Regions from separate parts of the Paraburkholderia caballeronis genome, predicted to be linked through region 1. Evidence: riboswitches for the same ligand, from Rfam matches in the RefSeq annotation. Region 1 holds a riboswitch; the other holds the start of a gene.

Region 1 (3,401 bases):
AGGATGACGGCCGGCGTATGCGTGTCGTAATAGCCCTGCCCGATGTACGAGCGGAAAACCTGGTTCTTGTCCGCGAGCTTGCGCAGTTCGGCGAGCGCTTCCGCCTCCGAGCGCGGCTGGGCGAACGGGCCGAGCGGCAGCGCGTCGTCGCGGCGGATCGCGGGCGGAATCACCGCGTCGATCAGCGCGGCGCGCGACGCGAAGCCGAGCGCCCCGAGCATCGCCTGCTGGTCGGCCGTATCGGGACCGATGTGGCGGGCGGCGAAGGCGTCGTGCGCTTCGAGCGCGGCGAGCGAAAGAGGGGTGCGGTTCATCAAGTGTTCCGGGTGTTCGGGCTTCATGGAATTTCCTGCCGGCGCGCGCGGGCCTGTCTCGGACGACGGCCGCGCGGCGCGCCTGTGATGGGGATCAGGCGCCGATCGCCTTTTCGTAGCCGGCGGCGTCGAGCAGCTTGTCGAGCGACGCGTCCGCAGCCGGTTTGATCTTGAATAGCCACGACGTGTACGGCGCGCCGTTCACCTGGTCGGGCGTATCGACGAGCGACGCGTTCGATTCGACGATCTCGCCGCTGACCGGCGCGTAGATGTCGGACGCGGCCTTCACCGATTCGATCACCGCGACCGCGTCGCCGGCCGTCACGGTCTTGCCCGCCGCGGGCAGTTCGAGGAAGACGATGTCGCCGAGGGCTTCCTGCGCGTGGTCGGTGATGCCGACGGTCAGCGTGCCGTCGGCTTCGGTGCGGACCCATTCGTGCGATTCGGTGTATTTCAGATCTGCCGGGATGCTCATTGGATGCTCCTGTGCGTGGTTCGGTGTGGCTTCAGGGAAAGGGCGTGCGCGACGCGCGAATCAGGCGGCGAGCACCTTGCCGTTGCGCACGAACGGCAGTTTTACCACGCTTGCGGGAAGGGCCTTGTCACGGATCTGCACCTGCACGACGTCGCCCGGCTGGACGCCCTGCGGCACGCGCGCGAACGCGATCGACTCCTGCATCGTCGGCGAGAACGTGCCGCTCGTGATCTCGCCTTCGCCGTGCGGGGTCAGCACCTTCTGGTGCGCGCGCAGCACGCCGCCCGCCTTGCCGTTTTCCTTCTGCAGGATCAGGCCGACGAACGCGGCGCGGCAGCCGTTCGCTTCCAGCGCGGCGCGGCCGACGAAGTCGCGCGGCTCCTTCAGGTCGACGGTCCATGCGAGGCCGGCGTCGAGCGGCGACACCGTGTCGTCCATGTCCTGGCCGTACAGGTTCATGCCGGCTTCGAGGCGCAGCGTGTCGCGCGCGCCGAGGCCGCACGGCTTCACGCCCTGGCGTTGCAGCGCGTCCCAGAATTCGCCGACCGCGATGGCCGGCAGCACGACTTCGAAGCCGTCCTCGCCGGTGTAGCCGGTGCGCGCGATCATCAATTCGCCGAACGGCGTCGCGTCGATCTTCGCTGCGTTGAACGGCTTCAGCGTTTCGCTCGCGCTGCGAGTGGACGGCGCGACCTGCCACACGCGGTCGCGCGCGTTCGGGCCTTGCACCGCGACGATCGCGAGGTCGCGGCGCGGCGTGATCGCGAGGCCGAAGCCGCCTTCGTCGTTCAGCTTCTGGAACCACGCGATGTCTTTCTCGGCGGTGCCCGCGTTGACGACCGCGCGGAAGCTGTCTTCCGCGAAGTAATAGACGATCAGGTCGTCGATCACGCCGCCTTGCGGGTTCAGCATGCAGCTGTACAGCGCGCGGCCGGGCGTTTGCAGCTTCGCGACGTTGTTCGCGACCACGTGCGAGAAGAACGCGCGCGCGTTCGCGCCGCTGAAGTCGACGACGCACATGTGCGACACGTCGAACATGCCGGCGTCGGTGCGGACCGCGCGGTGCTCGTCGATCTGCGAGCCGTAGTTGACGGGCATGTCCCAGCCGCCGAAATCGACCATGCGCGCGTTGAGCGCCTGGTGAGCGGCGTGGAGCGGGGTTTTCCTGAGTTCGGTCATGGGGCCTCGGCATCTCCGGAACAGGTCCGGCGAAAACAAAAAGGGCCATGCAGGACGCGCCGCAGGCGGGATGCCTGTGGACGCCTCGTGCATGGCCCCTCTGTCCTCGGTACCTGAGAGATTGCGCCGCGGTTCGCTCGAACCGGACGACGCGCGCCCCTTCGGTGGGCAGCCTGCGTGCCGCGTGGTTCGTTTGGACCGCGCCGGGTACGCTACTGCCGCTCTCCAGAGTGCGGACCTTCGCGCGTTTCCGTCCGCATCCTGTGGATGCATGGGCAGATCAGCGGTCCGGCGCGCACGGTCCTTTTGCCTGAGAGTTTGTGGGTTGCCCCTTCGGCGGCGCCGGCGGGATGCGCTGTGCGCATCGGCCGGCGCGCTCTCCCGGCGCGCGTGGCGATTGTGCGCGACGCCCGGGGGCTGTGTCAATGCGAGAAAAAACGGGAGGGGTGGGGTGGGGCTGTTGCAGGGCGTGTGCTGGGGGGTATGAGGTCGGCGTGCAGAAGGACGCGGCGGGCCGTGGGCGATGGCTGGCCACCCGGCCGAATGAAGCGTGTGCTGAATGCGCGAGGCGGGAAAGAGGCCGCTTCGAGTCGTGTGTCGCGTCGGCCGGGCAGCGGAATCGCGACGGAGATGAGGCTGCACCGGAAAACCTGGTGGGTTCGCGTGTTGCTGTACCACCCCGGGGCGGCGTGGAGAATAAGAACGCAGTTCAAAAAGGCTCATCGGAGCGTTGAAGAGTGAGCCAGCAAATCAGGCAACAGGCCAGCTTGAGGAGCCCTTCGTGAATGTCGGCTCGTCGTTGCGGTGTGGCGTTCGACACCGCGCATGAGCACAATGCTGAGGATACGGTCAGCGGCGCACAGATCGTTCCGGGCGAGTGCGCAGGAAGTCGAACAGGGCATGCGATGGAGCCGGAATGGGACGGTTATGGCTTCGATCCCATGCTGCCGCTGGTGTGGCAAACGCGAACCGGTCTGACGCCGACCACAGCGGGCATTCATCTGGAAATCAGGCTCCGGGAGCGATGATGGAATCGATCAATTCCGCTCCCCCCTCGATGTCTTCGTTGCCAACGAAGCGGGATACATCCATGTGACCATCGGCAAACACATCGATCTCAATGCGCTGTCCGACAATGGTGATCAGAACCTGAACCGTTTCGGGGCGATGGCGCGAAAGGGTATAACTGATCTTCGCTTCGTCGAGTCGTGCCAGAAGGTCAAACAGTGGGTGATTCATCACCGAGGCCCCTATTTTTTAAATCGGTTGTCGTTGAGGAGTTTCAACGCTTTCCGAGCGTCTTTCATGCCGCTCTGCGCATCCCCCTGGATTTCATTTAACGTCGAATTCAGATACTGGCTGGGGAACTCACGTAGTACCGAGCCCTTGCATTCCGCCGACAGGATGTCGCAAGCATATATGCCGCCCCGGTC
Region 2 (3,401 bases), on a different contig from region 1:
GGCGTGCCGCTCGTCGTGCGCAGCGCGCGCGGCGCGCAACTCACGAGTTTCGGCCACGCGATCTACGCGCGCGCGAAGCTGATTCTCGCGGAAATGCAGCATGCCCGCGAAGACGTGCTCCAGCTGGCCGGCCTCGACGGCGGCGCGGTGTCGTGCGCGGTCACGCCGCTCGTGTCGCTGAAGTACCTTGCGCGCGCGATCCACACGTTCCGGCTGCGGATGGCGAACACGCGGCTCGCGGTGCAGGAAGGGTTCCTCAGTTCGGCGCTCGCGGGCCTGCGCGACGGCACGCTCGACTTCGCGATCGCGATCGTCGACGAAACGAAGGTCGCGGGCGAATTCCAGTTTCGCCGGCTGCTCGAAGCGGAGCTGATCGTGTCCGCGAGAAGGGGGCATCCGCTTGCGGACGCGCAGTCCATCGAAGACCTTCAGGACGCGGACTGGATGCTGAACACGACGCCCGAGAGCATCGGGCGCGTGTTGCAGGACTACTTCCTCGAACGCGGGTTCGGCGCGCCGCGCGTCGTCGTCGAATGCAGTTCGTTCAGCGCGAGCTTCGCGCTGTCGTACGGCAGCGATCTGCTGTCGTGCTGCCCGAAGAGCTTTCTCGAATCCGACTGGTTTCGCGAGCGCGTCGTCGCGGTGCCGGTGCGAGAGCCGCTGCCGCGCGTCGCGGTCGGCATCATTTCGCGGCGCGACGCGCTGAACACCGCCGCGTGCGATTACCTGATCGACTGCTTTGCGGATGCCGTCGCATCCGCGCCGCCGTTCGACTTCACGGAACCGCACGTCGCCGCCGCGCGCTAGCGGCAGCCGGCGCGCCCGGCAAAACAAGCCCTAAACCCCCGCGCCCGCGACCACCTCCGCCACACTCTCCGCCGTCGCGGCGGACAACGTCCACCCGAGATGCCCATGCCCGGTGTTATAAAACACGCCGCGCCGCCTGCCGCGTCCGACCTTCGGCAACATGCTGGGCAGCATCGGCCGCAACCCCGCCCACGGCACCACGCGCGCGGTCGACATGCCCGGGAAATGACGGCGCGTCCAGTTCACGAGCGGTTCGACGCGATCCGCGCGGATGTCGCGATTGAAGCCGTTCAGTTCGGCGGTGCCGGCCACGCGGAAGCGGTCCGCGCCGAGCCGGCTCGTAACGATCTTCGCGCTGTCGTCGAGCAGGCTCACCCATGGCGCGGCCTCGCGGCTCGCCGCGTCGTCGAGCGACACGGTGATCGAATAACCCTTCACCGGATAGACGTTCACGTGGTCGCCGACCATCGCGGCGAACGCGCGGCTGCCGACGCCCGCGCAAACGACGACGCCGTCGAACGCATCCGCATCGCGCTCGCCGCCGCATTGGGCGACGATCAGCGGCCGGCCGTCCGCGTCGGCGCCGATCGATTCCACCGACGTGTCGTAGCGGAACGTCACGCCATGCGCTTCACACGCGCGCGCGAGGCCGCGCGTGAACTTGTGGATGTCGCCGGTCGAATCGGACGGCGTATAAAAACCGCCATGAAACCGGCCTTGCAGCGCGGGCTCCAGCGCGCGGATCTCGTCGGGCGTGACCGGACTTCGGTCGAGACCGCCGTCGCGCAGCAGTTCGTTGACCTTCAGCGCCGACTCGAATTCGCCGCGCGTCGCATAAAAATGCAGGATGCCGCGCCGCTCCAGGTCGAAGTCGATCCGCTCGCGCTCGGCAATCCCGAACAGGTGCTCGCGCGCGGCGATGGCGAGCCGCACCGTCTCGATCGTGTTCGAGCGATAGTGCGGAATCTGCCGCAGGAACTCGCCGATCCACGAGTATTTGTGCCAGCCGGGCCGCGGGTTCATCAGCAGCGGCGCGTCGCGCGTGAACATCCAGCGCAGCCCCTTCAGCACGGTCGCGCGGCTGTTCCACACTTCGGCGTTGCTCGCCGATAGCTGGCCGCCGTTCGCAAACGACGTTTCCATCGCCGCATAACGGTGGCGTTCGAACACGGTGACGCGATAACCGCGCTGAACGAGCGCGTACGCAGTGGTGACGCCGGTGATCCCGGCGCCGAGAATGGCGATTCGTGGCATGACATGGTCCAGTGGTGTTGAGCATCGCCGGCCGCGCCGTGGTGACGGCCGGCGCCGATGCCCCATCTGTCCATGTACCTGAGAGTTTCGCGTTCGCGCCGCGCATGGTTTCGCGCGCGGCGTCCCGCTCCCCTTCGGTGGGCGCGCGTCGCGCGCCGCTCTCCAGATGTTCCGGCAGCACGGTCCTTTTGCCTGAGAGTTTCCGGGGCGGTTGCTCCGTCGGCGCCGTCACGTTGCGACGGTCTCTCCCCTGCTGCGTTCGTGGAACACCGCGAACCATACCGGCGCAAAAAGCGTTTGGCAATCCCCGGCGACGCGAATGCAACGGTCAGGCGTCGTCACCGCGAGGGACCCGCGCCGCGCAAACGCGGCACCGCGCCCGCGCGCCGGTACAGTCCGCCGATGTTCGCGCTGCATTCGCGGATCAAGTCGATGAACGTCGACGCGACCGACGTCGCGAGCTTCAGGTCGCGGCACACGAGCCCGACCGTCATGTCCGGCAGCGGCTCCTTGAGCGCGAGGCGGCGCAGCTTCGCGTTGTACTCGGGAATGTGGAACGGCAGTTCGGACCACAGGCTGATGAGGTCCGTGGTCGTCGCCATCTCGACGTACAGCACGGTGGACGTGCAGCGCAGCACGCTCTTCGGCGGCTCTACGCCGTGGCTGCTGAACAGCGAGCCGACGAGGCTGGACGCGTCGTCGAGCGCGTCCCAGCTCAGCCAGCCGGATTCCGCGAGCACCGCGAGCGACTTCGGCCCGCGCAACGGATGCCCGGTGCGCACCGCGAGCGTGGTCGGCACCGTGTAAAGCTCCTCCCAGTGAAAACGCGGCTCGACCGGCGGCCCGATCCGCGACACGAGGCCGAAATCGACGGTGCCGTCCGCCAGCCCTTCGTGGATCAGCGTGGGCCGCATCTCGCGCACGTTCACGGTGACCTGCGGATGCGCGAGCATGAAGCGGCGCAGCGCCTCCGCGAACGGGCCGGTCGCCGTCACCGGCGTCACGCCGACGCTGACGGTGCCGCGCGCGACCCCCAGCAGCGTCGCGATGTCCTCGTGCGCGTGGCGCAGTTCCTGGTCGATCGCGCGCGCGTGGCGAATCAGGCTCTGCCCGTAGTGCGTGAGCTGCGCGCCCTTCGCGGAGCGCACCAGCAGCGGCGCGCCGAGTTCCGCTTCGAGATCCGCGAGCGCCTTGCTGATCGCCGGCTGGGTCACGTGCAGGTCGCGCGACGCCTCGTGGATGCTGCCGCCCTCGGCCACCGCGATCAACGCCTTCAGCTGGTGAAACTTCATTGCCCGATCCGCTCCATAATGCGGGTGCCATGCGTCGCGCCCGGCCAC

Evidence for each region. Region 1 has a riboswitch for glycine ahead of gcvT (glycine cleavage system aminomethyltransferase GcvT). Riboswitches for the same ligand answer to the same signal wherever they lie in the genome.
Region 2: another riboswitch for glycine. It lies ahead of BLV92_RS19155 (D-amino acid dehydrogenase); the one in region 1 lies ahead of gcvT (glycine cleavage system aminomethyltransferase GcvT).

What each region holds. Positions count from the first base shown of each region.
Region 1 is NZ_FNSR01000001.1:309,000-312,400, forward strand. It holds gene gcvP (aminomethyl-transferring glycine dehydrogenase) at 1-341, opposite strand, end outside; gene gcvH (glycine cleavage system protein GcvH) at 409-789, opposite strand; gene gcvT (glycine cleavage system aminomethyltransferase GcvT) at 850-1,968, opposite strand; glycine riboswitch at 2,059-2,207, opposite strand; glycine riboswitch at 2,267-2,352, opposite strand; gene BLV92_RS31315 (hypothetical protein) at 2,754-2,996, shown strand; gene BLV92_RS01345 (hypothetical protein) at 2,977-3,207, opposite strand; gene BLV92_RS01350 (hypothetical protein) at 3,219-3,401, opposite strand, start outside.
Region 2 is NZ_FNSR01000002.1:596,676-600,076, forward strand. It holds gene BLV92_RS19150 (LysR substrate-binding domain-containing protein) at 1-807, shown strand, start outside; gene BLV92_RS19155 (D-amino acid dehydrogenase) at 838-2,061, opposite strand; glycine riboswitch at 2,232-2,322, opposite strand; gene BLV92_RS19160 (LysR family transcriptional regulator) at 2,400-3,353, opposite strand.